2 regions of the Streptomyces sp. NPDC033966 genome follow, and region 2 is predicted to be linked to the other one. Evidence: riboswitches for the same ligand, from Rfam matches in the RefSeq annotation. Region 2 holds a riboswitch; the other holds the start of a gene.
What was found. Region 2 has a riboswitch for ZMP and ZTP ahead of ACZ518_RS04485 (serine hydroxymethyltransferase). Riboswitches for the same ligand answer to the same signal wherever they lie in the genome.
Positions count from the first base shown of each region.

Region 1: linked by a shared signal. The riboswitch ahead of ACZ518_RS24855 (bifunctional 5,10-methylenetetrahydrofolate dehydrogenase/5,10-methenyltetrahydrofolate cyclohydrolase) and the one ahead of ACZ518_RS04485 (serine hydroxymethyltransferase) in region 2 are both predicted to bind ZMP and ZTP.

Region 1 covers NZ_JBVIRQ010000009.1:58,336-73,032, reverse strand. The annotation lists gene ACZ518_RS24860 (NADH:flavin oxidoreductase/NADH oxidase family protein) at 1-854, opposite strand, end outside; gene ACZ518_RS24855 (bifunctional 5,10-methylenetetrahydrofolate dehydrogenase/5,10-methenyltetrahydrofolate cyclohydrolase) at 915-1,760, opposite strand; ZMP/ZTP riboswitch at 1,821-1,923, opposite strand; gene ACZ518_RS24850 (methyltransferase domain-containing protein) at 1,981-2,742, shown strand; gene ACZ518_RS24845 (RNA polymerase sigma factor) at 2,957-4,543, shown strand; gene ACZ518_RS24840 (SRPBCC family protein) at 4,650-5,090, opposite strand; gene ACZ518_RS24835 (amino acid permease) at 5,133-6,524, opposite strand; gene ACZ518_RS24830 (alkaline phosphatase family protein) at 6,600-8,624, opposite strand; gene ACZ518_RS24825 (hypothetical protein) at 8,883-9,287, opposite strand; gene ACZ518_RS24820 (MBL fold metallo-hydrolase) at 9,398-10,174, shown strand; gene ACZ518_RS24815 (DedA family protein) at 10,171-10,812, shown strand; gene ACZ518_RS24810 (MazG-like family protein) at 10,809-11,144, shown strand; gene ACZ518_RS24805 (formylglycine-generating enzyme family protein) at 11,155-11,832, opposite strand; gene ACZ518_RS24800 (helix-turn-helix domain-containing protein) at 11,931-12,563, shown strand; gene ACZ518_RS24795 (MBL fold metallo-hydrolase) at 12,560-13,744, opposite strand; gene ACZ518_RS24790 (aminotransferase class I/II-fold pyridoxal phosphate-dependent enzyme) at 13,790-14,697, opposite strand, start outside.
Region 2 covers NZ_JBVIRQ010000001.1:954,881-969,577, forward strand. The annotation lists gene trpS (tryptophan--tRNA ligase) at 1-961, opposite strand, end outside; gene ACZ518_RS04485 (serine hydroxymethyltransferase) at 1,211-2,479, opposite strand; ZMP/ZTP riboswitch at 2,515-2,605, opposite strand; gene rocD (ornithine--oxo-acid transaminase) at 2,723-3,928, shown strand; gene ACZ518_RS04495 (hypothetical protein) at 4,075-4,617, shown strand; gene ACZ518_RS04500 (glutathionylspermidine synthase family protein) at 4,651-5,847, opposite strand; gene ACZ518_RS04505 (hypothetical protein) at 5,854-6,156, opposite strand; gene ACZ518_RS04510 (DMT family protein) at 6,254-7,066, shown strand; gene ACZ518_RS04515 (NUDIX hydrolase) at 7,150-7,620, opposite strand; gene ACZ518_RS04520 (helix-turn-helix domain-containing protein) at 7,748-8,719, opposite strand; gene ACZ518_RS04525 (hypothetical protein) at 9,060-9,308, shown strand; gene pdxR (MocR-like pyridoxine biosynthesis transcription factor PdxR) at 10,035-11,453, opposite strand; gene ACZ518_RS04535 (carboxymuconolactone decarboxylase family protein) at 11,500-12,024, shown strand; gene ACZ518_RS04540 (hypothetical protein) at 12,025-12,942, opposite strand; gene ACZ518_RS04545 (hypothetical protein) at 12,946-13,323, opposite strand; gene ACZ518_RS04550 (hypothetical protein) at 13,313-14,697, opposite strand, start outside.

The DNA.
Region 1 (14,697 bases), on a different contig from region 2:
AGGGAGAGGAAGTAGGCCTCCCGTTCCAGAGTCCGCTGGTCGGTGGTGTGGCCCATGCTGGCGGGGCTCTCGACGGTGCCGCCGGACAGCTCGACCAGGTCCACGCCGAGGCCGTCGAGGGCCGCGATGACCTGGGCGGCCTCCTCGCTGTCGAAGCCCCCGCGCTGGAAGTCGGCGGCGTTCAGCTTCACCCCGACCGCGAAGCCGGCCGAGACCTGGGCCCGGACGGCTGCGACGGTGTCCGTGAGCATCCGTACGCGGTTGTCCAGGCTGCCGCCCCAGCGGTCGGTGCGCCGGTTGACGAGCGGGGAGAGGAACTGGCTGAGCAGGTAGCCGTGCGCGGCGTGGACCTGCACGCCGTGGAAGCCCGCTTCCTCGGCCCGCCGGGCGGTGAGGGCGAAGCGGGCGATCGTCGCCTCTATGTCGGCCTCGGTCATGGCGGTGGGGTGGGCGAAACGCTTGGTGTGCCGGCCGAGGCTGATGGGGACGGCGGAGGGTGCCCAGGCGGTGCCGGGCATGTCGGAGCCGACTTGGCGGCCGGGGTGGTTGATCTGCATCCAGACCTTGGCGTCGCCCGAGGTCGCGGCGGCGGCCCAGCGGCGGAAGGGCTCCAGCGGGGAGTGCTCGTCGAGGACGACGGTGCCCGGGGAGGTCAGGGCGCGCCGGTCGACCATCACGTTGCCGGTGATGACCAGTCCTGCGCCGCCGCGCGCCCAGCGGGCGTACAGCCGCTCCATGCGCTCGTCGGGGAGCTGGCCGGGCTGGGCGGCGAAGCTCTCCTCCATGGCGGCCTTGGCAAGACGGTTGGGAAGTGTGGTGCCCCCCGGCAGGTCGAGCGGTGCGAACAGGTCCATCCGAGTCCCCCAAGCTTGTGGCGCGGCCGTCACGCGGGGCCGCGCCACAAGATGATCGCCTCAGAGCTCCGCGAGGTCCAGCCCGGCCTGGGCCGCTGCGGCCTGGACGGTCTGCTCCAGGAGGACCGCAATGGTCATCGGGCCGACGCCGCCGGGCACCGGGGTGATGAGGGAGGCGCGGGCGGCGGCCGACTCGAAGTGGACGTCGCCGACGTTGCCCTCGTTGTAGCCGGCGTCCAGGACGACCGCGCCGGGCTTGATGTCCTCGCCCCGGATGAACTCGGCCTTGCCGACGGCGGCGACCAGGACGTCCGCCTGGCGCACGATCGAGGGCAGGTCCTGGGTGCGGGAGTGGCAGTAGGTGACGGTGGCGTTCTTCTCCAGCAGCAGCATCCCGGCGGGCTTGCCCAGGATCGCGCTGCGGCCGACGACGACGGCGTGCTTGCCGGTGAGGTCCACGTCGTACTCCTCCAGCAGGCGCATGATGCCGCCGGGGGTGCAGGAGACGAAGCCGGGCAGGCCGAAGCCCATGGCGGCGAAGGAGTGCATGGTCACGCCGTCGACGTCCTTGCCGGGGGCGATGGCCTCGAAGGCGGCGCGCTCGTCGATGTGGTGCGGGACGGGGTGCTGGAGCAGGATGCCGCTGATCTCCGGGTCCTCGGAGAGGGCGGTGATCGCGGCGACGAGCTCCTCGGTGGTGGTCCCGGCCGGCAGCTCCACGTGGCGGGAGGTGATCCCGGCCTTGGCACAGCGGTTCTGCTTCATCTTGACGTAGGTCACGGAAGCGGGGTCCTCGCCGACGAGGACGGTGGCCAGGCAGGGGGCGGTGCCGGTGCGCTCGGTGATCTTCGCCGCGAGGGCGGCGGTCCGCTCCGACACGCGGCGGGCGAGGGCGGTGCCGTCCATGAGCTGGGCGGTGGCGGTGGGGGCAGTCGTCACGGGGTCTCCTGAACGTCGCTGCGGATCGCGGTTCGCCCAGGCGCGCGGCAGACGGCGTACGGCCCCTGCGGGACGACGCCGGGCCGCTCCCCGGTGGTGATCCACCCGAACGCCAGTCACGGCCCGGGGCCCACTGTAGTCGACATATCCGGTGGATGACGGGGGCCGGAGCTGGGACGATCGAGACATGACGCGCACTTTCGACCATCTCGTCGCCGAGGCCGAATCCGTCTCCGTCGACGGCTGGGACTTCTCCTGGCTCGACGGCCGCGCGACCGAGCAGCGGCCCTCCTGGGGCTACCAGCGGCTGCTGGGCGAGCGCCTGGCCACCGTCCGCTCGGCCCTGGACATCCAGACCGGCGGGGGCGAGGTGCTCGCCGGAGCGGGCCCGCTGCCCCCGCTGATGGCCGCCACGGAGTCCTGGCCGCCGAACATCGACAGGGCGACCCGGCTGCTGCACCCGCTGGGCGCGGTGGTGGTGGCGGACGCCGACGAGCCGCCGCTGCCCTTCGGGGACGGGGCCTTCGAGCTGGTCGCCAGCCGGCACCCCGTGACCATCTGGTGGGACGAGATCGCCCGGGTGCTGGCACCGGGCGGCACCTACCTGTCGCAGCAGGTGGGTCCGGCGAGCGTCTTCGAGCTCGTCGAGTACTTCCTCGGCCCGCAGCCGGAGGAGGTCCGCCGGGCCCGCCACCCCGACGACGCGGTCACCGACGCCGCCCGGGCCGGCCTGGAGATCACCGACCTGCGCTCCGAGCGGCTGCGTACGGAGTTCCACGACATCGGTGCCGTGATCTACTTCCTGAGGAAGGTGATCTGGATGGTTCCCGGCTTCACGGTCGGGCAGTACCGGGACCGGCTGCGCGAGCTCCACGAACGGATCGAGCGCGAGGGTCCGTTCGTCGCGCACACCGCCCGTTTCCTCATCGAGGCCCGCAAGAAGGAGTGATCCGAGGTGCGGACGGATCCACGCCGGATCGGTTGCGCGGCCACAGCGTGGCGCAGGTCACTCAATTCAGCGCGTAACGAATCGACTCGGGCAGGCGATGAACCGACAGGTGTCCTCGCGCGGCCCCGGAATACAGACCCGCTTCGGTCTGTTTCCCGAGTCCGCGCGATGATGTCCCGCCCACTCCTTATCTGTTCGCAACGAGAGGCTCCTTGTGTCGCTCAGCCCGTCCCGTACGTTCCCTCCGGAGATCGCCGAATCCGAGGCCCTGGTCGCGCTCGTCGAGCGCGGCCGCGAGCAGGGTCACATCAACGGTGACGATGTCCGCCAGGCCTTCGAGGCCGGCCGCATCCCGGTGGACCAGTGGAAGCGGGTCCTGCGCAGCCTGAACCAGGTCCTGGACGAGGAGGGTGTCGCCCTCCACGTCAGCGCCGCCCCCGCCACGAAGGCTGCTGCCAAGAAGCCCCGCAAGGCAGCTGCCGCCCCGGCCCGCACCGTGACGAAGAAGGCCGTGGCCCCGCCGCGCCCCATCGGCGCGCGCAAGGCCTCCGCCACCGCTGCCGCCCCGGCCGCCGCCGCGGCGATATCCGCTCCGTCGGCCGCCGCGTCGGAGGAGGTGTCGGCCGAGGCCGCCGCCGAGCCGAAGAAGCGCGTGGTCAAGAAGGCCGCCGCCAAGAAGACCACGGCCACCAAGAAGACCGCCGCCTCCAAGAAGGCCGGTGCCAAGGACGCCGACGACGCCGAGACCCCGGCCGCCGAGGGCGAGGACTGGGCCGTCGAGGACCTCGCCGACGAGGCCGAGGAGGAGGCGCCCAAGGCCGCCGGCCAGGGCTTCGTCCTGTCCGACGAGGACGAGGACGACGCCCCGGCGCAGACGGTCATGGTGGCCGGTGCCACCGCCGACCCCGTCAAGGACTACCTGAAGCTGATCGGCAAGGTGCCGCTCCTCAACGCCGAGCAGGAGGTCGAGCTCGCCAAGCGCATCGAGGCGGGCCTGTTCTCCGAGTACAAGCTCGAAGAGGAGGAGGACCACAAGCCCGCGTTCAAGCGCGAGCTGGAGATCCTCGTCGAGGACGGCCGCCGCGCCAAGAACCACCTGCTGGAGGCCAACCTCCGCCTCGTGGTCTCGCTGGCCAAGCGCTACACCGGCCGCGGCATGCTCTTCCTGGACCTGATCCAGGAGGGCAACGTCGGTCTGATCCGCGCGGTGGAGAAGTTCGACTACACCAAGGGCTTCAAGTTCTCCACGTACGCGACCTGGTGGATCCGCCAGGCGATCACGCGTGCCATGGCCGACCAGTCCCGCACCATCCGCATCCCCGTCCACATGGTCGAGATCATCAACAAGCTCGCCCGTGTGCAGCGCCAGATGCTCCAGGACCTGGGCCGCGAGCCCACCCCGGAGGAGCTGGGCAAGGAACTCGACATGACCCCCGAGAAGGTCATCGAGGTCCAGAAGTACGGCCGCGAGCCGATCTCCCTGCACACCCCGCTGGGTGAGGAGGGCGACAGCGAGTTCGGTGACCTCATCGAGGACTCCGAGGCGGTCGTGCCGGCCGACGCCGTGTCCTTCACCTTCCTCCAGGAGCAGCTCCAGTCGATCCTGGGCACGCTCTCCGAGCGTGAGGCGGGCGTGGTCTCCATGCGCTACGGCCTCAACGACGGGCAGCCGAAGACGCTGGACGAGATCGGCCGCGTGTACGGGGTGACCCGTGAGCGCATCCGCCAGATCGAGTCCAAGACCATGTCGAAGCTGCGCCACCCGTCGCGTTCGCAGGTCCTGCGCGACTACCTGGACTGATCCGCTCCCGGTAACGGACACACCGGAGGCCCGCGCCGTGACGGCGCGGGCCTCCGTGTTTTCCGCGTGTTCCGCGTGTTCCGCGTGTTCCGCGTCTCCTCGGCGGTCAGTGCTCCAGGAGGTGCTTGAGCTTCTCCTCGCTGCGCGGCATCTCCTTGCGGACCCTGGGCTTCACCACCAGGGGGACCAGGCCCCGGCCCAGGCCGTGGCCCTCGAAGTCGACGGACAGCGTCACGCGTGAGCGCGTCCCGTTGTCGAGGGGCTCGATCCTGCCGCGCACGTCGGGCCGGACCGGCCCGTCGACGCCGTGGATGTGCCAGCTCCGCGGCGGGTCGAGCTCGGTGAACTCCACCGTGGTGGGGATCCTCCGCTTGCCGAACTGGCGGGTGATGGCGACCCTGGATCCGACGTGCACGGGCAGGTCGCCCATGGGGACGGCGGCCACGGCGCTGTCCTGCCACTCGGGCAGGTGCGTGGGGTCCGTCACGTAGGCGAAGACGTCCTCGGGCCTGCGGTCGATGTCGATGGTGTTGCTGATCGCGGACATGGCGACACCTCGGAGCCCCCCTGGCCGGTCTTTCCTTCCAAATTACTCCGCGGCCGTACCGGCCGCGCGGCGCTTGCGGGCGGCCATCAGCGCGTAGACGAGGACGCCCGCGAAGAGGAACAGCACGCCCTGGTAGACGGCCGCGTAGCCGGACCCGGCGACCAGCCACATCGAGAAGGCGAAGGCCGTGCCGGCGAGGACGGCGTCGCGGACCAGCTGCCCGCGCCGCACCCGCCCGGCCTGGCCCGAGGCCAGGAAGTAGAGCTGGGCGGCGGTGGAGAGCAGGTAGGGGACGGTCGCGGTGAAGGTCGTGACCAGGACGAGGACCTCGAAGACGCGCGCGGAGCCCGCCGTGTAGTTGTAGACCGTGAGGGCGGAGGCCAGGACGACGGTGACGACGACGCCGACGACGGGGACACCGCGCTGCTTCTTCTCGAAGGCCTTCGGGAAGAGCCCGTCCTTGGCGGCCGCGTACGGGGTCTGCGCGCTGAGCAGGGTCCAGCCGTTGAGGGCACCGAGCATCGAGACCACGGCCGCTCCGGCGACGAGGGTGCCGCCCCAGGTTCCGCCGAAGACGGCGTTCACGGCGTCCGTGAAGGGGGCCTGGGAGGAGACCAGCTTCTCGTGGGCGACCAGGCCGAAGACCGACAGGGTGCCGAGCAGGTACACGGTGGCGGCGCCGACGGTGCCGAGGACGGTGGCCCGGCCGACGTTGCGCGCCGGGTCGCGGACCTCGCCCGCGCTGACGGCGGCGGACTCGACGCCGATGTAGCTGAAGAGCAGGATCGCGGCGGAGGCGGAGACCGCCCCCACGGGGCTCTGGTCGGTGGCCTGGAAGGGGCCGAGGTTCGCCGGGTCGAAGAAGAACAGCCCGCCCACGGCCACGAGCAGCAGCGGGACCAGCTTCAGGACGGTCGCGACCACCTGGACGGCGCCCACGTACCGGGTGCCGGCCAGGTTGGAGAGGGCGGGCAGCCACTGCACGGCCAGGGCGGCCAGGCACATGGTCCACCGGTGCTCCCCGACGGCCGGGAACAGCACCGCGAGGTAGCCGACGGAGGCCACGGCGAGCGCGGCGTTCGAGACCCAGGCGGTCATCCAGTAGCTGTACGCGGCGAGGAAGCCGGCGAAGTCGCCGAAGGCGGCGCGCACGTACACGTACGGGCCGCCGGTCTGCGGGTGGCGTCGGGCGAGGCGGCCGAAGACGAGGGCGAGGGCGATCGCGCCGAGGGTCAGGACGGCGAAGGCGAGGAGGCTGATGGTGCCGAAGGGCGCGACCGAGGCGGGGAGCAGGAAGATCCCGCCGCCGATGACGTTGCCCATGACCAGGCAGACGGCGACCGGGAGGCCGAAGCGGCGGGCGTGCCGGTCTTCCTGGCGGGGGGCCCGCGGGGGTGCTGCGACTTCGGCGGGCGGGGCTGCGGTGCTGGTCATCGGTGGTGCGCCTCTGGTTGTCTCACATGCTGGGCAGGTCAACACATGGTTGACCACCGCGAAGTGGGCGCCAAATCACCGGGTTTCGTCCGGCGCGGGGACCTGCCCGGAAGGAAGGATTCCGTCTGTAGGGGCCTCCGGCCGGTAATCCTCCCGCGGGGCCGCCGGGGCCAGCGGGACCTGGGGGCCGTCCGCCTCGCGCAGCCAGCGGCGCAGCACCGCGTGCACGGCTTCGGCGCCCACCGGTTCCGGGTCCGGCTCCGACAGCGCGGTCGGCCACATCAGGAAGGGGTGGGCCTGCTCCCCGCCCAGCCCGCCGTGCGAGCCGATCTGCTCCTCGAAGGCGTGCACGGCACCGGTCTCCGGGTCGTACGCCGAGTTGACCATGATGTCGGCCACGTGCGGGAAGGAGTCCGTCCGGCGCACGGCCCCCGCCGCCCCCGGCCCGAAGGGGGCCAGCAGCGCCTCCGCCTCCCCGGGTACGTCCAGCCTCGCCACCGCCCCGTCCGGGCCCAGCACCTCCCCGTCCACCAGCAGGAAGCCCACGCCCGGGTGGTTGGCCAGGGTGGGCAGCAGTGCGGGGTGCGCCCGCTCGATCCGCGCCCGCGAGGCCCGTCCCGGCAGGTCCGGGAAGGAGATCAGCCCGAGGTTGCCCGAGGCCAGCACCACCGGACCGGGCCCCGGCCCCGGACGGGCCTCCTCCGCCTCCTCCTCCACCGGCCGGTGCAGGGCCGCCAGCACCGCCGCGCGGGCCTCGGCACCGCTGCGGGTGCGGCCGGCCCGGCGCGAGACGGGCAGCCCGCAGCCCGCCCGGACCAGGTCCTTCAGGCTGAGCCCGTACCGGCCGAGGAAGGTCTCCCCGGGGCTCTGGCCGTGGTCCGACAGCAGCACGACGCGGTACTCCCGGGGGGCGTGCTCGGCGACCCGGGCGATCAGCGCGACGCTCCGGTCGAGCCGGGCGAGCACCCGGTCGGTGTCCCGGCCGTGCGGGCCCGAGTGGTGCGCGACCTCGTCGTAGGCGACCAGGTCCGCGTAGACGGCGGCGCGGCCCGCGAGCACGTCCCCGATCACCGCGGCGACCACCACGTCCCGCTCGACCACCGTCGCGAAGGCCCGGATCAGCGGATAGAGCCCGCCGCGCGCCACCCGGGGACGGTCCCCGCGCAGCCGTGAGCGCAGCGACTGGCCGATCTCGCGGCCCACCTCGGCGACGAAGGACAGCGCGGTGCGCACGGCGTTGGCCGGGTCGGAGAAGTACGCGAAGTAGCCGGCGCGGGAGCGGTTGGCGCGGCCCCGCCGGGCCGCGACGGACAGCACCAGCGCCAGCTGGTCCGCGCCCCCGCTGAACAGGTTGCCCCGGCTGGCACCGTCCAGGGTGAGCAGCCCGCCGTCACGGGTCCGCCCGACGGCCCGGCGCTGGAGTTCGGCGGCGCTGGTGGGCCGGTTGCAGACCATCACCTCGCCGGTGTCCTTCTCGTACCAGCGGAACGCCGGGACGTCGAAGTTGGAGCCGTGCAGGATGCCGAGCTGGCTGGCGCCGGTCTGGCTGGACCAGTCCGTGTGCCAGGGCATGACGCGGTGGCTGTGCTCCAGCCAGCCCGCCACGGTGGGCATCAGCCCCTCGGCCGCCGCCCGGCGCAGCGCCTCGTACCCGACTCCGTCGAGCTGGAGGAAGACCAGCCCGGGGCTGCCGCCGGGGGGCGCCCCGAACCGGCGGCGGCGCCGGTCGGCCAGCCGGTACAGGCGGCGCCGGTACGCCTCGTCGTCGCGGACCGCGAGGGCGGTGGAGGTGGCCGAGGCCACGGCGGACATCGCGGCGGCCACGACCACCGCCGTCTCGGGCGCGACCGCCGCGCCCCGCCCGGCGGGGATCAGGCTGAGGGCCATCAGCAGCAGCGAGCCGTTGAGGAAGAAGACGAGGAGCCCGAGGACGAGGGCCGGCACCAGCAGCAGGGCCCGTACCAGGACCGGCCACACCAGCGCGCTCAGCAGGCCGAAGGCCCCGGCGCCCCAGGCCGCCGTCAGCCCGATGCGGGTGAGGCTGGCACCGTCGGCGGACTGCAGGCGGAAGTCGGGCAGGATGCCGGCGAGCACGAGCATGGTCAGGGTGGACGCCGCCCAGACGAGCACCACGCGGACCAGTGCCCCGCCCACGGCCCGCCAGCGCAACCGCTCCCGCCACACGCCGCACCCGCCTCGCTCCCCGGCCCGCGCCCGGCCCGCGGTCCCCTCTGCCAGCGTCGCACAGGGCGGCGGGGCCGGCCGGTCGGCACGGGTGGCGCACGGGAGTACGGGACGCGGCGGGCCGGGGGCCGGCGGGTGCCGTCGTACCGGGTTCCGTCGTACCGGGCCTCCCTATCAGGTGCCGTCGTAGCCGGCGGTCGGCATGGACAGCCGGCGGTGCACCTCGGCCTTCATGGCGGAGGTGTAGGCCGGCTCCTCGGTCCCGGCGGTCTCCAGCCGTACGCCGCGCCGCTCGCACTCGGCGGTGAACTCCTCGACGGAGCGCAGCGCCCGGGCCAGGACCCGGCGGTTGGGGGCGACGAACAGGTCGACCTGTCCGGCGTCCACGTCGCGCCACAGCCCGCAGTGGTCGGTACGCAGCCCGTAGAAGAGCAGTTGCCGGGTCACCACGTACCCCTGCTCGGCGGCCCATCGCGCGCACATGGCGTGCTGGCCGCGGGTGTCCACGGCGAAGGGGTCGGCGTCGAGTTCCTCCAGCGGGGCCAGGCTGGCGATCGCGGCCACGCGCAGCGCATCCATGGCGCCCGACCCTACTCCGATCCGGGCCCGGGGAGGAGGGGGCGCCGGGTTCTGCTTCCGCGCGGGCGGGCAGGGATCGTCCTAGGCTGGCCGGAGGGAAGGGGGCCGGGGTGGCTGTGGAGATCACCTGGTGGGGTCATGCCACGTGTGCGGTACGGGACTCGGGGGTGCGGGTGCTGACCGATCCGCTGTTCGCCCGGCGGCTCGCGCATCTGCGGCGGCGGCGCGGGGCGGTGCCCCCGCCCGAGGCGGCGGAGGCGGACGTGGTCCTGGTCTCGCACCTGCACGCCGACCATCTGCACCTGCCGTCGCTGGCGCTGCTGGCGCCCGGTACCCGGCTGGTGGTGCCGCGCGGGGCGCGCCGGGCGGTGCCGGGACTGGCCCGGCTCGCCGGGACGCGGGGGCTGGTGGTGACGGAGGTGGTCCCGGGCGAGGAGGTCGGCGTACGGGACGGCGTACGGGTACGGGCGGTGAGCGCGCGGCACGACGGGCGCCGTCTGCCGTTCGGGCCGCAGCGGGCGCCGGCGCTGGGGTACGTGGTCCAGGGGGAGGCGCGCACGTACTTCGCCGGGGACACCGGGCTGTTCGACACCATGGCCGAGGAGGTCGGACCGGTGGACGTGGCGCTGCTGCCGGTCGGGGGCTGGGGGCCGTACCTGGGGCCGGGGCACCTGGACGCGGAGCGGGCGGCGCGGGCCCTGGCCGAGCTGGCTCCGGCGGCGGCGGTGCCGGTGCACTACGGGACGTACTGGCCGATCGGGATGGACGCGGTGCGGCCGCACGAGTTCCACGCGCCGGGCGGGGAGTTCGCCCGGCGGGCGGGGCAGCTCGCGCCGAAGGTGACGGTACGGGTCCCCGGGCACGGGGAGCGGGTGCTGCTGCCGTGACGCGGTGGCGGGTGGCGGCGGAGGTGGTGGGCCGGGTGCCGCCGGAGACCACGCAGCAGGCGGTGGGCTATCCGGCGTTGTTCGTGCTGGTGGCGCTGGGGGCGCTGGTGCCGGTGATCCCGACGGGGGCGCTGGTGAGTTCGGCGGCGGTGGTGGCGTTCCACCAGCGGTCGCTGCCCCTCGGGGTGCTGCTGGTGATCGCGGTGGCCGCGCTGGCCGCGTTCGCCGGGGACGTCGCCCTGTACTGGCTGGGGTCGCGCGGCGTGCGTTCGCGGGGCGGCTCGCGGTGGCTGGAGTCCCTGCGGGGGCGGGCCGAGCCGGAGCGGCTGGAGCGGGCGCGGCGGGGGCTCGACGAGCACGGAGTGCTGGTGCTGGTGCTGTCGCGGCTGGTCCCGGCGGGCCGGATCCCGGTGATGCTGGCCTGCCTGCTGGGCGGGCTGCCGCTGCGCCGGTTCGCCCGGGGCGACGCGCCCGCCTGCGTGGCGTGGGCGACGACGTACGGGCTGATCGGGATCCTGGGCGGCTCGCTGTTCTCGGAGCCGTGGAAGGGCGTGGTGCTGGCGGTGGGCGTGGCGCTGCTGATCAGCGTGGCTCCGGGGGTGTGGCGGCGGCTGCGGGCGGGCAGGGTCCGGCCGTGAACTCCGCCTGCTGGGACACGGTCCGCGCGCTCGCCGCCCGCTTCGAGGCGGCCGCCGCCGCACGCGGGGTGCATCCTCCGCACAGCCATGTGCTGCAAGTGCTGAAGATCGGGGAGGAGTTCGGCGAGGCCGCGCAGGCGGTGATCGGCGCGACGGGGAGCAATCCGCGCAAGGGGCATTCGCACAGCTGGGACGACGTGCACGACGAGGTGTGCGACGTCATCATCACCGGGATGGTGGCACTGGCCCGGATGCGGCCCGACGCGCCGGCCTACTTCGCGGGGCAACTGGCCCTGAAGTCGGCCCGCTTCCTGCCGGAGGGGCCGTCCTGAGCCGGCCGGGTCAGCGCGCGGCGGAGCGGGCGAGGCGGAAGCCCACGTCGTCGACCCGGAACGTCGGGTGGCTGCGGCGGCGGGCGGAGGCGCGGCAGGACCAGTGCTCGTCGAACCAGCCGCCGCCGCGCAGGACCCGGTACTCGCCGTAGACCTCGGCGTCGTAGACGTCCCAGCACCAGTCCCAGACGTTGCCGAGCATGTCGTGCAGGCCCCAGGCGTTGGGCAGTCTGCCGCCCACCTCGTGGAGGGCCTCCCCGGAGTTGCCCCGGTACCAGGCGATCTCGTCGAGGGGGCCGTAGTGCGGGCCGTCCGTCCCGGCGCGGCAGGCGTGCTCCCACTCGGCTTCGGTCGGCAGCCGGTAGCCGTCGGCGGTGGCGTCCCACTCGACGGCCCCGCCGTCCTCGGTGCCGATGCCGTAGGCGGGGGTGAGCCCTTCGTGGCGCGAGAGGGCGTTGCAGAACCGGACGGCGTCCCACCAGGAGACGCCCTCGACGGGCAGCCGGTCCCCCCGGGCACTGCCCGGCCGCTCGCCCGTGATCCGGGCGTACAGGGCCTGGGTGACCGGGAAGGCGGCCAGCCGGTAGGGCTCCAGCCCGACCGTCCAGCTACGCCGCGTCCGCCGGTCGGACAGGGTCACCCGTCCCGGCGGGACGGTGATCATCCGGATTTCCGCACTCGGGTCCATGGGGAGGTGATCTTAGCCTCCGGTGCCCGTCCGGTGCCCGCTGCGACGGGAACGGCAACCCTGTTGCCGTTCCCGGGACGGTGGGGTGGAATGCCCGCATGGATGCCAGCCCGGACACGCACGGACCCTCCTCCCACCGCGCCGTCCTCGACGGGGTGGGTCCGCGGCTCAGGCGGCTGCGGGACCGGCACGGCCTCACCCTGGGCGCGCTGTCCGAGGAGACCGGGATCTCCAGGAGCACCCTGTCCCGGCTGGAGTCCGGGCAGCGGCGGCCGAGCCTGGAGCTGCTGCTGCCGCTCGCCCGTGCCTACCGGGTGGCCCTGGACGATCTGGTCGGGGCGCCTCCGGTGGGCGATCCCCGGGTGCGGATGACGCCCCGCGCGATGCCGCACGGCGGGACGTCCGTGGCCCTGACCCAGGGCCTGGGCCCGCTCCAGGCGTACAAGATGGTCATCCCGGACCGGGGCGCGGACCCGGACCTGCGCACGCACGAGGGCTACGAGTGGCTGTACGTGCTGACCGGGCGGCTGCGGCTGGTGCTGGCCGAGCACGATCTGGTCCTCGGCCCCGGCGAGGCCGCCGAGTGGGACACCCGCACCCCGCACTGGTTCGGCAGCGCCGACGGGCGGCCCGTGGAGATCCTCAGCCTCTTCGGGAAGCAGGGCGAGCGCATGCACGTGGTCGCGCAGCCGAAGGCCAGGGCGGAGGCGGAGGCGGACCGCACGGCCTAGAAGCTGCGGGAGGCGCCGATCGGGAGGTCCCAGAGGTCCTCACGGGGCAGCCCGGCGCGGGCCCAGGCGGCGCGGGCGCGGTGCAGGGGCTCCATGACGGGCTCCGCCGACAGCACGAAGGTGGCCCAGTGCATCGGGGCCATCCTGCGGGCGCCGAGGTCCAGGCAGGCCCGTACGGCCTCCTCCGGGTCGGCGTGCACGTCGCGCAGCCACCAGCGCGGGGCGTAGGCGCCGATCGGCAGGAGGGCGAGGTCGATGCCCGGGTGCCGGCGGCCGATCTCCGTGAACCAGTGGCCGTAGCCGGTGTCGCCGGCGAAGTACACCTTCCGGCCGTGGGCCGTGTCCGTGAGCACCCAGCCGCCCCACAGGGTGCGGCAGGTGTCCAGGAGGGAGCGCTTGGACCAGTGGTGCGCCGGGACGAACTCGAAGCGTACGCCGCCCAGTTCGGCCGACTCCCACCAGTCGAGCTCCGTCACCCGGGTGAAGCCCCGACGGCGGCACCAGCGGGCGAGTCCGGCCGGGACGAAGAGCGCGGTGTCGCGCGGCAGCCGCCGCAGGGTGGGGGCGTCGAGGTGGTCGTAGTGGTTGTGGCTGATCACCACGGCGTCCACGGGCGGCAGTTCCTCCCACGGCACCCCGACGGGGGTCACGCGCGCCGGGGTCCCCAGGATCCGCCGGGACCACACGGGGTCGGTCAGCACCGTCAGGCCACCGGTCCGGAGCACCCAGCTGGCGTGCCCGGCCCAGGTGGCGGACACCGCGCCCGGGGGCACCGCCGGCAGCGGGGCGCGCTCGTACGGCAGGTCGGGGATCCCCCTCAGCCCCTCCGCCCCGGGCCGGAACGCGCCCTCGCGGGCCAGCCGGGCGAAGGCGCGCAGCCCTGGCAGCGGGGTGGTCAGCCGGTCCGCGAACGAGCGCGGCCAGAGGCGGTGCTCGCCGAGCGGGCGGGGCGCGGCGGGAGCGGGGGCCAGCTCGGGCACGGCGGGAGCGGGGGCCAGCTCGGGCGCGGCGGGAGCGGGGGCCAGCTCGGGCGCGGCGGGAGCGGGGGCCGGCGGGGGTCCGGCGGGCGCGGCGGGGGCCTGCGGGCGGCGGGCCGGATGCCCGGGCAGGGCGGTGGCGGCGCCTCGGGGGGCGCCGGCCGGCGGGGCGGTCGTCACGGGGGCGTCCGGCTGGTCCCTCATCGCGAAGTCTCCGTTCGGCGGCGGCCTGGCGGTGCGGGCCGCACTTCAGTCGGCCAGTCCGGCGAGCACCGACCCGAGCCGGTCGAGCGCCCCCCGGACCTGCGGCAGCGTCAGCGGGTCCCGGGCGCCCAGCGCGGCGAGCCGTTCCTGCGGGGTGGCGCCCAGCAGCGGCCCGGTCGACAGCCGTACGCGCGGGGCGCCCAGTTCGTCGGCGAAGCGCTGTCCGCCGGGTGTGGCCGTGCCCAGCCGGGCCCCGAGCCAGTCCTCCAGTTCCATCGCGTCCCCGACCCCGTGCCGGGCGAGGCCCGCGCGCAGCGGGGTGAGGTCGGCGTACAGGTGCCGGCCGGCCTGCGGGGGCCGGGCGAGGGCGCCCGCGGCCAACAGCACCCGGTGCGCGGCGGCGGCCACCGTGCCGTGCAGGGCGGCGGCCGCGTAGGCGCGCCCGGCGACGGCGTCGGGTTCGTCGAGGGCGTGCGCGGCGGCCGGCGCGACGGGTCCCGCGACCAGTGCGCCGGTGGCGGTGAGGACGTCGAGGGTGCGGGCGCGGAGCCAGGTCCCGCTCGGGGTGCCGGGGAAGCGGACCACGGCGGCGGGCCAGCCGCCCGGCAGCAGTGCTCCGGCGAGGTCGACGAGGACGGCGGCCCGGTCGGGGAGCATCTCGGCGGGGCTCAGCACCAGCGTGTCGTGCGGCCGGTGCACGGTGTCGCGCCAGCTCTCGTCGCTGACCACGAACAGCCCGGCGGCCTCGGCCGCCTCGCAGGCCTCGCGCACCATCTCGGGCGGCGGCACGGTCCCGGTCGGGTCGTCGGCCACCGACAGCAGCAGTACGCGCGGGTCGCCGCCCTCGGCCCGGACCCGCCGCACGGTCTCCAGCAGCGCGTACGGGTCGGGTACGCCCCCGCACTCCGCCGGGGTCGGCACGTGGTAGGCCCGCCGTCCCAGCAGCCGGACCT
Region 2 (14,697 bases):
CGGCGGCGACCGCCCGGGCCTTCTCCGCGCCCTTGGCCAGCAGGGAGTCCAGGGTCTCCGGGTCGTCCAGGAACTCCTGGGTGCGCTGCCGGAAGGGTGTGACGAAATCGACCATCACGCCGGCGAGGTCGGTCTTGAGCGCACCGTAACCCTTGCCCTCGTACGAGGCCTCCAGCGCGGGGATCGACTCGCCCGTGAGGGTGGAGAGGATCGTGAGCAGGTTGCTGACGCCGGGCTTGTTCTCGGCGTCGAAGCGGATCACGGTGTCCGTGTCGGTGACCGCGCTCTTGATCTTCTTCTCGGTGACCTTGGGCTCGTCGAGGAGGTTGATCAGCCCCTTGGGGGAGGAGGCGGACTTCGACATCTTGACCGCCGGGTCCTGGAGGTCGTAGATCTTCGCGACCTCCTTGACGATGTGCGCGGCGGGGAGGGTGAAGGTCTGGCCGAAGCGCTGGTTGAAGCGCTCGGCCAGGTCGCGGGTCAGCTCGATGTGCTGGCGCTGGTCCTCGCCGACCGGGACGGCGTTCGCCTGGTAGAGGAGGATGTCGGCGACCTGGAGGATCGGGTACGTGAACAGGCCGACGCTGGCGCTGTTGACCCCGCCCTTGGCGGACTTGTCCTTGAACTGGGTCATCCGGCTGGCCTCGCCGAAGCCGGTGATGCAGTTCATGACCCAGCCGAGCTGCGCGTGCTCCGGGACGTGGCTCTGGATGAAGAGCGTGCACCGCTCGGGGTCCAGACCGGCCGCGAGGAGCTGCGCGGCCGACAGGCGGGTGTTCGCGCGGAGGTCCTTCGGATCCTGCGGCATGGTGATCGCGTGGAGGTCGACGACCATGTAGAAGGCGTCGTGCGTCTCCTGGAGGGCGACGTACTGGCGGATCGCTCCGAGGTAGTTCCCGAGGTGGAACGAGCCGGAGGTGGGCTGGATGCCGGAGAGCGCGCGAGGACGGTCAGAAGCCATGCCCCCATTCTTCCACCTGCCCGATGCCCCTCCGCCCGGCGGGCCGTGTCCCGTGCGGCGGACTCCGTCGGCGGAACCGGTCGCCCCCGGACCCCCAGCGCCTCAAACGCCGGCGGGCTGGATTCGCTGCGCGGATCCAGCCCGCCGGCGTTTGAGCGCAACGGGGTCCGGGGCGGAGCCCCTGCGGGTACCTCCCAGCGGTAGCTGGGGGAGGAACGGTGGAAGGGCGGGTGGGGGACCTGCCCCGCGTCAGGAAAGGGGCAGCCCCGGGGCGGGGAAGGCCGCCATGAGGTCCGCGACCTCGGAGCGGATCACGGCGAGGGCCCGCTCGTCGGCCTTGGCGGCGGCGTCCACCGCGCGGGAGATCCAGTCCGCCACCACCGGCATGTGGCCGGCGGTCAGGCCCCGCGACGTCAGCGACGGCGTGCCGATCCGGATCCCCGAGGGGTCGAACGGCTTGCGCGGGTCGAAAGGCACCGTGTTGTAGTTCACCACGATCCCCGCCCGGTCCAGCGCCTTCGCCGCGACCTTGCCCGGGACGTCCTTGCCCGTGAGGTCCATCAGGATCAGGTGGTTGTCCGTGCCGCCCGAGACCAGGTCGAAGCCCTGCTCCAGCAGCGCCGCGGCCAGTGCCTTCGCGTTGGCCACGACCGCGTGCGCGTACGAGACGAAGGACGGCTGCGCGGCCTCGTGCAGTGCCACCGCGATGCCCGCCGTCGTCTGGTTGTGCGGGCCGCCCTGGAGGCCCGGGAAGACCGCCTTGTCGATGGCCTTGGCGTGCTCCTCCCGGCACATCAGCATCGCGCCGCGCGGGCCGCGCAGGGTCTTGTGGGTGGTCGTGGAGATCACGTCCACGTGGCCCGCCGGGGAGGGGTGGGCGCCGCCCGCGATCAGGCCGGCGATGTGGGCCACGTCCGCGACGAGGATCGAGCCGGCTTCCTCCGCGATGGAGGCGAAGGCCTCGAAGTCGATCGTGCGGGGCAGGGCCGTACCGCCACAGAAGATGATCTTCGGGCGTTCGGCCAGGGCCAGCGCCCGCACCGCGTCGTAGTCGACGAGGCCGGTGTCGGGCCGGACGCCGTACTGGACGCCGCGGAACCAGGAGCCCGTGGCCGAGACGCCCCAGCCGTGCGTCAGGTGGCCGCCCATCGGCAGGGCCATGCCCATCACCGTGTCGCCGGGCTCGGCGAAGGCCAGGTAGACGGCCAGGTTGGCCGGCGAGCCGGAGTACGGCTGGACGTTGGCGTGGTCCACCCCGAACAGGCCCTTGGCCCGCTCGATCGCGAGGGCCTCGACGCGGTCGATGTTCTGCTGGCCCTCGTAGTAGCGGCGGCCCGGGTAGCCCTCGCTGTACTTGTTCTGCAGGACGGTGCCGGAGGCCTCCAGCACCGCGGCGGAGACGTAGTTCTCGCTGGGGATCAGCCGCAGGGTCTCCGCCTGGAGGGTCTCCTCGGCGGACACGAGCGAGGCGAGCTCGGGGTCGGTGGCGTACAGGGCGGGCTGGCGGTGCGCGGTCATCGCGGCTCCTCCGGGGTCGATGTCGATTCTCGTCCCCGCGAGGCCCAGGCGAGCGGCCCTGTGTGCGGTCGTGCGCGCACGACTCCCCCGGAGTTGGTTCTCCGTACGCCAGTCGCCGTGCGTACCGAACACCATAGCGGGCGCGGCACCGGGGAGGTTTCCGGTTCCACGATCCGAGCGACGATACAAATGACGTCACCCACGTCACCCGCGCCACCAGCCAGACGGACGATCGGAGACCCCGTGTCGAGAACTGCTGATGCCATCCGCTCCGCCGACGAACACAGCGCGCACAACTACCACCCCCTGCCGATCGTCGTCGCTTCGGCGGACGGGGCGTGGATGACCGACGTGGAGGGCCGCCGGTACCTCGACATGCTCGCCGGGTACTCGGCACTCAACTTCGGCCACGGCAACCGCAGGCTGCTCGACGCCGCCCGCGCACAGCTGGAGCGGGTCACCCTCACCTCCCGCGCCTTCCACCACGACCGCTTCGCCGACTTCTGCGCCGAACTCGCCGCGCTGTGCGGCAAGGAGATGGTGCTGCCCATGAACACGGGCGCGGAGGCCGTGGAGACGGCGGTCAAGACGGCCCGCAAGTGGGGGTACGAGGTCAAGGGCGTCCCCGACGGCCAGGCCAAGATCGTCGTCGCCGCGAACAACTTCCACGGCCGTACGACGACCATCGTGTCCTTCTCCACCGACCACGAGGCCCGCGACCACTACGGCCCCTACACGCCCGGTTTCGAGATCGTCCCGTACGGGGACCTGACCGCGCTCGACGCCGCCGTCACGGCCAACACCGTGGCCGTGCTGCTGGAGCCGGTCCAGGGCGAGGCGGGGGTGCTCGTCCCGCCCGCCGGATACCTGGCGGGCGTACGGGAACTGACGCGCCGGCGGAACGTCCTGTTCATGGCGGACGAGATCCAGTCGGGCCTGGGCCGCACGGGCCGGACCTTCGCGTGCGAGCACGAGGGCGTCGTGCCCGACGTGTACGTCCTCGGCAAGGCGCTCGGCGGCGGGGTCGTGCCCGTGTCGGCCGTGGTCGCCGACCGGGACGTGCTCGGGGTGTTCCGGCCCGGCGAGCACGGGTCCACCTTCGGCGGGAACCCGCTCGCCTGCGCCGTCGCGCTGGAGGTGATCGCGATGCTGCGCACCGGCGAGTACCAGCAGCGCGCCGCGGAGCTCGGCGACCACCTGCACCGGGAGCTGAACCTGCTGGTCGGCGGCGGCTCGGTGACCGCCGTACGCGGTCGCGGGCTGTGGGCGGGCGTGGACGTGCACCCGGCGCTCGGGACGGGACGCGAGGTCTCGGAGAAGCTGATGGAGCTCGGCGTCCTGGTGAAGGACACCCACGGCTCGACGATCCGGATCGCGCCACCGCTGGTGATCTCCAAGGAGGACCTGGACTGGGGGCTGGACCAGCTGCGGTCGGTGCTCTCCGCGTAGCGGCCGGAAGGGCGGGTGCGGCCGGTCCGCCGGCCGTGCCCGCCGCTGCGGTGGACACCGGCAGCGGCCCGCCGGACGATGGGAGGACCCCGTACGGGTGCGCGCCCCGCCGATCCCGGGCCCGACCCTCCGATGGGAGCATCCCCATGCACCGACGCAACCGACACCCCGTGCTCTGCGGCTTCCTGGCGTCCTCCGTCGCCCTCGGCGGCGCCGCCGCCCTCGCCGCACCGGCCGCCGCCGCCCCGGCGGCGGTTCCCGCCGCCAGCTGCACGGTCACACCCGACCCGCAAGGGCGGTTCGTCGTCATCACCGGCGAGGGGTTCACTCCCCCGCGCACCCTCAACGACGGCGAGTCCACCGAACCGCTGGACATCGACGCCGACGGCAACTTCCGGGTCCAGCGGTTCCAGAAGAACGTCGAGTACACCGTCCTCGCGGTCAACGAGGACCAGTCCCCCGTCTTCGTGAACTGCAAGGTCGCGGGGTCCACGCCCTCGACCGGGGACTCCAGCGAGTTCCAGAAGGGCTACGCGGACGGGCACCTGGCCGGCATGAAGGCGGCGTCACGGTCGAACTGCGACGTCCCGGCCCAGCCCGACACGAGCCAGGACCACTCCAAGTCCTACTGGCTCGGCTGGAAGTCGGGGGCCGAGACGTCCTTCGACAGCTACTGCGGCGACAACTGACGGATCCTGACGGCCCTGACGGCCCTGACGGCCCTACAGGATGACGTGGGGCAGGAAGCGGGCGTACTCGTCCGTGACGAGCCCCGCCGATTCCCGGATGCCCAGCCCCGCCGCCTCCTCCTCGACGACCCACGCGCCGAGCACCACGCGGTTGCCGTCGAAGTCGGGCAGGGGGGCCAGCGCCTGGAAGACGTACGTCTCCCCCTCGGCCGGGACGAAGGGCTCGCCCTCCCCGCCCGCCTCGTGCAGCGTGACCCCGGCGCCCTCCCGGCCCAGCAGCGGCTTGGCGGCGTACCCGCAGGTTCCGGCCAGCTCGCGGGGGCCGTCGAGGTAGGCGGGCAGCAGGTTGGGGTGCTCGGGGAAGAGCTCCCACAGGATCGCCAGCAGTGCCTTGTTGGCGAGCAGCATCTTCCACAGCGGCTCGATCCAGGCGGTGGTGCCCGAGCCGCCGCCGTGGTCGTAGGTGCCCAGCACCTGCGGGCCGAACTCGTCGGTGACCAGCCACTCCCACGGGTAGAGCTTGAAGCAGCCGCGGATGAAGCGGAGCTTCTCGTCCACGAACCTGCCCGAGAGGCTGTCCCAGCCGATCGTCTCGACCGACAGCGCGTGCGTCTCCAGCCCGGCCTGCTCGGCGGTCTCCTGGAGGTAGGCCACCGTCATCAGGTCCTCGCCGAGCTCGTCGGTCTCGGAGTGCGCGAAGTGCACCGGGCCCGGCGGCAGCAGCTCGGCCTGGCGGCGCCAGGCCTCGACGAGCCGCTCGTGGAGGGAGTTCCACTGGTCGGCGCCGGGGAAGCGCTCCTCCATCCAGAACCACTGCGGGCTCGCGGCCTCCACCAGGGAGGTGGGCGTGTCCGCGTTGTACTCCAGCAGCTTGGCGGGCTCGCCGGTGCCGTCGTAGCGCAGGTCGAACCGGCCGTAGAGGGAGGGCTGTTCGGCGCGCCGGCGCCAGGACTCGGTGATCAGCGCGGCCAGCTTCGGGTCCGTGATGCCGAGGTCCGCGAAGCGGTCGTTGTCGACGATGTGCGCGGCGGCGGCCAGGCACATGGCGTGCAGTTCCTCGACCACCTCCTCCAGCGCCTCGACCTCGGGGAGTGAGAAGGAGTAGTAGGCGCTCTCGTCCCAGTAGGGGCGCAGGGAGTCGTCGGGGTAGCGGGTGAGGGGGTAGATCAGCCCCTGCTCCTCGACGGTCTTCTGCCAGTCGGGGCGCGGTTCGATGGTGTGCCGCTGCATGTGCGCTCAGCCGCCGGAGGAGCCGGAGCTGCTGTGGCCGCCGATGCCGCCGCGGGTGACGGCGGACTTGTCGAAGCTGCCGCCGGTCACCTTGCCGTTGCGGACGGAGCCGCCGTAGTAGTACGAGCCGGTGCCGCCGCTCTTGCACTCCTTGGAGTTCAGGTGGTCCAGCGTCTTGCGGGAGGCGCAGCGCTTGTCGGGCTCGTCGCTGCTCCCGCAGGCCACGAGGGTGGCGGCGAGCAGGCCCATGCCGCCGAGGGCGACCGCGCCGGAGCGCATGCGTCGTCTGGTCGTGTTGCCGGTATCCATGGCCTGCACCCTAGAGCGGGGGCGCGGGGGGATGGAATCCGGCCGCCGTCACACCCTTGTCACGATGGTGACCTAGAGTCGGTTCGTGCTGGTTGGGATGGTTTGTGCGCTGGGTGCGGCGGTCTGTTTCGGTACGGCGTCCGTATTCCAGGCGGTGGCGGCCCGGGCGGCGGCGGGGCCGGGGGCCGGCTCGGGGGTGGACGCCGCGCTGTTCCTGAGGGCGGTGCGGCAGTGGCGGTACCTGGCCGGGCTGGGGCTGGACGCGGTCGGCTTCGTGCTCCAGATCATCGCCCTGCGGAACGTCCCGATCTACGCGGTGGGGGCCGCGCTGGCCGCCAGCCTGGCGGTGACGGCGGTGGTCGCGGCCCGGCTGCTGCGGGTGCGGCTGTCGCGGCTGGAGTGGGGCGCGGTGGGGGTGGTGTGCGCGGGGCTGCTGATGCTCGGGCTGGCCTCCGGTGAGGAGGGGTCGGGGACGGGCACGCTCGCGCTGAAACTCGGCCTGCTGCTGGTCACGGGGCTCGTGCTGGTGGCCGGCGCGGTGGCGGGGCGGCTGCCGGACGGCTCGCGCGCGCTGGTGCTCGGGCTGGCGTCGGGGACGGGCTTCGGAGTGGTGGAGGTGGCGGTCCGCCTCATCGACTCCGTCTCACTGCGGGAGCTGCGCAACCCGGCGCTGTACGCGCTGCTGCTGGGCGGGGCGGCGGCGTTCCTGCTGCTCACCTCCGCCCTGCAGCGCGGCTCGGTCACGGCGGCGACGGCGGGCCTGGTGCTGGGCGAGACGATCGGCCCGGCGGTGGTGGGCGTGGCCTGGCTCGGCGACCGCACCCGCGAGGGCCTGACGTGGCTGGCGGTGGCCGGCTTCGCGGTGGCCGTGGCCGGCTCCCTGGCCCTGTCCCGCTTCGGCGAACCGTAACCCCGGCCGGGCCGCTCCCCGTCCAGGGGCCGGGGGGCTGACCAGCTCGGCAGCCGGCGCGCCAGGCACACGGGTGCTGCCCGCTAGCCGAGGTAGGGCGTCGGCCGGCCCTCCAGGAAGTGCTGGAGCCGTAGCTGCTGGGTGTGGTGCATGGGTAGCGCGTCCAGCTCGCCAGGTTCGACGAACCGGAGTTCCGTGCTCTCGTCCGAGATGGCCAGCGAGCCTCCGATGAGGCGCGCCCGGAAGCACACATTGAACTGTCGCCGTACCTCGCCGTCGCTGTACGCGATGACGTGCCTGGGGTCCGTGTACGTGCCGACGAGGCCCGTGATCTCCACGTCGAGCCCGGTCTCCTCCTTGACCTCGCGGACGGCCGCGCCGGGCAGCGAGTCGCCCATGTCCATTCCGCCGCCCGGCAGTGCCCACAGGTCGCTGTCCCGGCGGCGCTGAAGCAGGATGCGGCCCTGGTCATCGGTCACGACGGCCGAGGCCGCCACGACCATGCTGTTGGGCCTCGGGGCGTTCGGGTCGTCGTAGTACTCGGTCCGCGCCATGGGCTCACCCTTCCACGGGGCGGGCGGTCTTCCACACCTCGCCGAAGCTCTATCACTGCCGGCCGAGGGGTCGGGCCAAGAGCCGCTGGGAATTTGGGCGCCCGCGATTCTCAGGCGTAGCGATCATTCAGCGAGCGGCCAGTGCCCGTTTCAGGGCGTCCCGGTGTTCCTGCGTCCAAGGGGCGTTTCTCAGCTCCGGCGGCAGTCCCTCAAGTCCCGCCGTGATGTGGTCCACTGCATCCGCGTACCGGCCGAGCCCCATATTCGCAAGGCCCATGTTCAGGCGGTTGAACTCCGGCGTGAGCCAGTAAGCCGTCTCCGGTGGGGGAAGGGCAGCAGCGGTATCCGTCAGTCGTTCCGCCTTGTCGACCATGTGCAGTGCGTCGTCATGTTCCCCCAGCTCTGCCAGTCCAGCGGCAGCCTGCAACATGTCCCCGAGCCTCTGCGCGGGGTGGGCACCGGGCGTGAATGCCGCTGCCGTGTACCAGCGGGCGATGCCTTCGGGCCTGCCTTGCTGGCGGGCAAGGTAGCCCTTGAAGTTGAGTGCTTGTGCGGCGAGCGTGCCGTTCCGGATCTCATCGGCCAACTCGACTGCATCGTTGAGGAGTTCTACCGCTCGCACGTCCTGCCGATCTTGGGCGAGCATCCAGCCGCCGAACTGGACGAACTCTGACGCCACGGCCGCCAGTCGATTGCGATGCGGACCTCGGGCACCCTTCAGCATCCTGGTAACTTCCTTCATTTGAAGGAGAGTTGTGGGAATGATCGACTTGGGTTGCACCGAGTCGTCCAGCCTGCGGTAGGCGCCAAGCACACCGGCCAACGCGTCAACGGTGCCGGCATCCAGTCGTGAGGGGTTCTCCACACTGTGGGACACCCGAGAGTGGTCGTCAGAGTCCAGCACGGTACCGGCCAGAGCCCCGCCGGTACCCAAAAGATCGTCCAGGGCGCTGGCCAGCTTGCGTGACGGTTGCTGCTTCCCGTTGAGGACTCGGGACAAGTAGGCGGGGTCGTAGTTGATGGCATGCGCGGCGGCCTTCATGGAGTAGCCGTTGTCGTGCAGAGCACGGCGGGCAAGATCGGCGAAGTCGTCACGCATCGCGCCTCATCACGCAGGGGTTGACCGGTGGATTTCCAGAGTAGTCAACGCCGGTCAACTCCCGCGTGACCGTTCGTCACATCAACCATCGATGACACGAGCAGTGACACCTGAGGGGACGGCGAGGGTTGATGGCGGCGCACAGTGTGGCGGAGCTGGACCACGCGATAGCGGCAGGCGGCTTCTACCGGCTGAGGCCGTGCCCTGAAGACCCGTTCCCCGCCTGGGCCGACGTGCCGGATCGGGTGCCCCGCAGGGGCTGCACGCGGCCCACGCAGGACGTACTGCGGGCGGTTGAAGCCGGACTCAGGCGGAACCCGGACGGGGAGGTGAGCGACGCATGGGCGAAGAGGGAGCGAGCGTAGGCGCAGAAGAGGAATTCGAGTCCACCCCGGAATTCCTTGAATTGCTTCGCATCGGGTGGATGACCATGCAGGCGAAAAAGCGTCTGGACGCCGACGAGTACGACGACCCATACCAGCGGACGAGTGACGCGATTTTGGTTGTGTTCCCTTCTCTCCTGTCCGCAGTCGGCAGTCTGAGCGGCACCCTTCCGGGCCAGGGTGAGCACGGCCAGTGCCCAGGATGAGCGCCGGAGAGGCGCGGGAACAGCGCAACTACATCGCCGCCCATGAAGACAAGCTGAGGAAGCGCCTGCGGGACGGCGAGACCTACCTACAGATAGCCGCACAGCTCGGAGTCAGTCCGAGAGTTCTCAAGCAAATGCTTGAAGTCGTGTTAGCGAGAGTCGGAGTCCATCGGTGCCAGTCGTGCTCAACAGCGTCAACACGGAGCGCCCCGCACAGTGTGGAGCATGGGTGAAATTGCGGCCTCACCACGTAGCGGCCATTCGCCGTTATCCGATGGAAGAGCCCCGGTATGAGGGGTGGGTGAATGACTCCGCCACCTGCGGACGCAGGTACCGACACGACGGCTGGCATGAATCCGGCATGCGTCCGCTCGACGAGAAATACGGGGGTACGGAGGTCGGGATTCGCTGGAAGCGGTACAGCGGCCACCTCAGCCCCGCCGGCTTCCAGGTCGTGGCTTTGAGACCGCTTTCAGCCGTGCCGGACGGCCCCGCAGCGGGCTGAGGGGGAGGGCGGTCGCCAGTCTCCAGGAAGCCCGGTGCGCACCACCCGCACACGACCACCGGCGCCGGCCGCCCGAACCGGCCCCGCCCCGGACCGGCGCCGGCCGCCCGAACCGGACCCGCCCCGGGTCCGATGGCCGGAGGCCATCGCAGCGGCGCGAAGCCGGGGAGGCGCCCCGGCGCCGAGCCGCGCGAGCGGCGCGTGAAGAAGGCGGCGGCGCGTCAGGAGGGGAGCGCGGCGGTCAGCGCGGACAGCGTCGGGGTCCAGGCGCTCGTGGACGGGGTGCCGTAGCCGACGATCAGGGCCTCGCGCGCCGGCATCCCCGAGTCCGGGTGGCGGAACCGCGCGAGGCCCTCCAGCGCGAGGTCCTGCCAGGCCGCGGCCTGGACGATGGACCGCTCCGTGCCCGGCGGGAGGTCCAGCACCGCGTGCAGCCCGGCCGCGATGCCGGACACCGGGACCCGCCCCTCCACCGCGGCCACCAGCTCGTCCCGGCGGCGCCGGTACCGCAGGCGCATGCCGCGCACGTGGCGGTCGTACGCCCCGGAGGTGATGAACTCCGCCAGGGTCAGCTGGTCCAGCGCGCTCGACGTCCAGTCGACCACGCCCTTCGCCGCCAGCACCTCCTCCAGGAGGTCCGGCGGGACCACCATCCAGCCCATCCGCAGCGCCGGGGCCAGGGACTTGCTGGCGGTGCCCAGGTACACCACCCGGTCCGGGTCCAGTCCCTGGAGCGCGCCGACGGGCTGGCGGTCGTAGCGGAACTCCCCGTCGTAGTCGTCCTCCAGGATCACCCCGCCCGTGCTCCGCGCCCAGTCCACGGCCGCCGCCCGCCGCGCGGGGGTGAGGGCCGCGCCGGTCGGGAACTGGTGCGCCGGGGTCAGCAGCACCGCGCCCGTGCGGGGGCCGAACCCGGCCAGGTCCGGGGTGCGGGCCCCGGCCTCGTCCACCCACAGCGGGCGGGTCGCCAGCCCGGCGCCGGTCAGCAGGTCCCGGTGCACGTCGAGGCTGTACCCCTCCACCGCCACCTCCCGCACCCGGCGCCCCCGCAGCACCCGGCCGAGGAGCTGGAGCGCGTTCGCGAAGCCGGCGCACAGCACGATCCGGTCCGGGTCCGCGTACACCCCGCGGGCCCTCGCCAGGTACCCGGCGAGGGCCTCCCGCAGCTCCGGCCGGCCGCGCGCGTCGGCGGCGTACCCGAAGGCCTCGTTCGGGGCGTCGGTCAGGGCCCGCCGGGCCGCCGCCAGCCACGCCCCGCGCGGGAAGCCGCCCAGGTCCGGGGAGCCGGGGACCAGGCTGTACGCGGGCCCCCGCGGTGCGGGGCGGCGTACGGCCTGCCGGCCGCCGGCGGCCCTGCGCACCCTGGCCCGCTCCGCGACCCGGGTGCCCGAACCCCGGCGGGCCGTCAGCCAGCCCTCGGCGACGAGTTCCGCGTACGCCTCCGCGACGGTGTTGCGGGCGATCCCCAGGTCGGCGGCGAAGGAACGCGAGGACGGCAGCCGGGTCCCGGGCGCGAGCCGCCCGCTGCGCGCGGCCTCCCGCAGCGCCTCCGTCAGCGCCGCCCGCAGGCCCCGGACCCCCGCCGCCGCGGCGAGGTCGAGGTGCAGGTCGGCTCCGAAAGTGGCCCACGATCCAGTCATGAACATGGACCATACCGGCGGGCCGCCCCGCCCCTACGGTTGGGACATGAGCAACCAGAACGGAACCCGCACCGACACCGCCGACACCGCCGAACTCGCCGCCGAGCACGCTCCCCGCATGCAGTTCGCCAAGCTCGCCCCCGAGGTCTACAAGGCCGTCATCGGACTGGAGATCGCGGCCAAGAAGGGCCTGGACCCGAGCCTCGTCGAACTCGTCAAGCTCCGCGCCTCCCAGATCAACCACTGCGCCTTCTGCATGGACATGCACAGCAAGGACGCGCTCGCCGCCGGCGAGAGCGTCGAGCGCGTCCTGCTGCTCGGCGCCTGGGAGGAGTCGCGGCACTTCTACACCGAGAAGGAGCTGGCCGCGATCGAGCTGACCGAGGCCGTCACCGTGCTGACGGACGGCTTCGTGCCCGACGAGGTGTACGCGAGGGCCGCGAAGCACTTCGAGGAGGCCGAGCTGGCCCAGCTGATCGCCGTCATCGCGACGATCAACGTCTGGAACCGGATCGGCGTCACCACCCGCAAGACCCCGGGGCACTACACCCCGGCGGTGAAGAAGGCCTGATCAGTCGGGGCGGAAGGACTCCAGGGCCGCCGTCAGGTGCGTGCGCGTCGCCGTGCTGTCGGCGGCCGGTCCGGCCGCCAGCAGCGCCCACCGCCGGCCGTCCGGGGTGGTGACGATCCGCTCCATGCCCCGGCGGCGGCCGTTCGACTCCGAGCTGTCGTACTCGTAGACCAGCTCGCAGCCGGTCCCGGCGGTCGGCTCGATGGAGATCTGCCGGTAGCCGGGGTTCGCCTTCAGCTGGTCCGAGGAGATCTGGAGCAGGGTGCACGAGCCCATGGCGCTGCTCTCCGTGACCCGGAAGATCTGGAGCAGGGCGCTGCGGTCCCCGGGCCGGCGGTAGAAGTAGCCGCTGCCCGTCTCGTCGGTGCTGGGCTCCCAGCCGTTGGGGACGGCGACGGAGAAGCCGTTCTCGTTGTGCACCACGGTGTGGCCGGCGCCGGTGCTCGGCGACGGGCTCGGCGCCGTCGGCGACGGGCTCGTGGACGCGGGCGAGGAGGGGCCGGGCTCCGGGGCCGTCTGCTGCCCCGACGGGGACGCCGGCGGCCGCGCGGCCTTTCCCGCGCCGTCCCCGGCGCCCAGCAGCATCCACGCCGCCACCGCGGCACCGCCCACGACCGCCGCCGCCAGGCCCACCAGCACCGGGGTGCGCCACTGCTGCCCGCCGCCCGGGCCGCCCGGCGGGGGCGGCGGGGGCACGGGCGCGGACGGCATCGGGGGCCACGGTTCGTGGTACCCGGGGGCGGTCTGCGGGGGCGTCGTGGGCAGCAGGGACGGCACGGTCGGCGCGGTCGGCGGCTGCGGGGAGACCGGAGGCGCCGGAGGCGGCGTGGCCGGAGGCCCCGCCCCCCGCGCCGGAGCCGGCCCCCACTCCCACCGCTGCGACTGCGGGTCCCAGCGGGCGCCGTCGGACGAGGACACCGGTCAGCCTCCCAGCGAGGCGAGCAGCCCGCCGAGCGCGGTGGCCGCGCTCAGCGTCTCCACCAGCGGGGCCCACCGCTCCAGTGCCCCGCGCAGCCGCGCGGGCAGGCCGGGCCGGATCTCCTCGGCCCCTTCCAGCGCCCCGGCCGCCTCGTCGAGTTCGGCGTCGAGCTCCGAGCGCTCGGGGCTGCGGGGCAGCCGCACGAGGGCGGCACGCAGGTCGCGTACGGCCTCCAGCAGCTCCTCGGCGCCGGGCACCCGGTCCTGCGTACCGCCGTCGTGGTGGTGGACGGTGTTGGTGTTGTCGCTGCCGCCGAAGCTGAAGGCGCTGCCGTGGACGTCGCCGATCCGGATCCCACGCGCGTCGTCGTCAATTCCCACCGCTGCTCCCCTTGCCGCTCGTACCGATGGTGTTGGTGTTGTTGCTGCCGCCGAAGCTGGCCGCGCTGTGGTTCATCGACTGGATGTAGACCCCGCCCTCGGCGACGGTGACCGCGCGCCGCGCGAACTCCTCGGTGTGCCAGCCGGCTTCGTGCAGGGCGACGGTAACCCCGCCGACCACCCGGTCCTGAATCGTTTTCAGGTACCGGTCGAGGTCCATGAGGTGGAAGAGGGAGCCGTCGTCCATCGCGGCGAGTTCCCGCACCGACATCTCGGGCCCCTCGGGGCGGGCGCCGCCGTGGCCGCCGGTGGCGATCCGGCTCCAGCTGAGGTATCCGCGGCCCAGGGTGGCGACGGAGGCGGCGAACGAGCCGGGGGTCGCGGCGAGCGCGTCGACGGCCTTGCCGAACCAGTTGTTGTTCAGCAGCCGCTGGGCGGCCGCGTCGGCGTTCTGGAAACCGGCCCGTACGGGGAGCAGTACGTGCGGGGCGACTTCCAGCATCAGCATGCCGCCCTGGGTGTGGACCCGTACGAAGACGGTGACGACGAGGTTCTCGTCCCAGCCGCCGACCCGGATGCGCAGGAAGTGCCGGCGCCGCTCCCCGCCCTCCTCCATGGCTCCAAGGCGGTGCTCGGCGAACTGCGCGGGGGACAGCGGGGCCGCGTCCCGGTGCGGGAGGCCGACGGCCGGCAGGAACACGCATTCGTCGACGGACAGCTCGCGCAGCCGGTCCAGTACGGCCTCCTGGGCCTCCCGCGAGCCGTGCGGGGAGGGCTCGCGCAGGGCGTGCAGCAGCGGGGTGATGCGGCCCACGATGTGCGCGTTGGTGACGGGCTGCGGCTTCCGGCCGGGGGCGAGGTCCTCGCGGGGGCGCAGTTCCACGGACAGCTGCCAGGGCCGGAACGCCTCCCCCGCGCCGGTGAACGGGGCGTTGATGTTGTACATGACCAGCGGGGCGTGCTGTTCGCCGCGGATCCGGGCGCGGACCCGGGCGAAGCGGGGGCTCTGCGAAGCCTCGGCGGGGTCGTTCGCCCGGTCGGCGTACCGGGACGGGGAGAGTTCCCTGAGGACGATGCGGGCGGCGTGGCCGCGCTGGAGCCCGACGACGGCGACGAGGGCCGCGAAGACGAGGGGCGTCAGCCCCGCGCTCAGGGAGCCGGTCGTTCCGGGACGCGCCATGCCGGCGGCGGCGTAGGCGGCGTCGCGGGAGAAGAAGGAGAAGACGTCGAGGAGCGTGCCGAGCGCCGTGAAACTGCCGGTCGTGGCGGACCAGATCGTCAGGACGACGAAGACCAGCCACACCCAGGTGTAGATGCGCAGCACCAGGCCCAGGAAGCGCACCAGGCGGTTGCGGCGGGCGCGCAGCCAGTTGG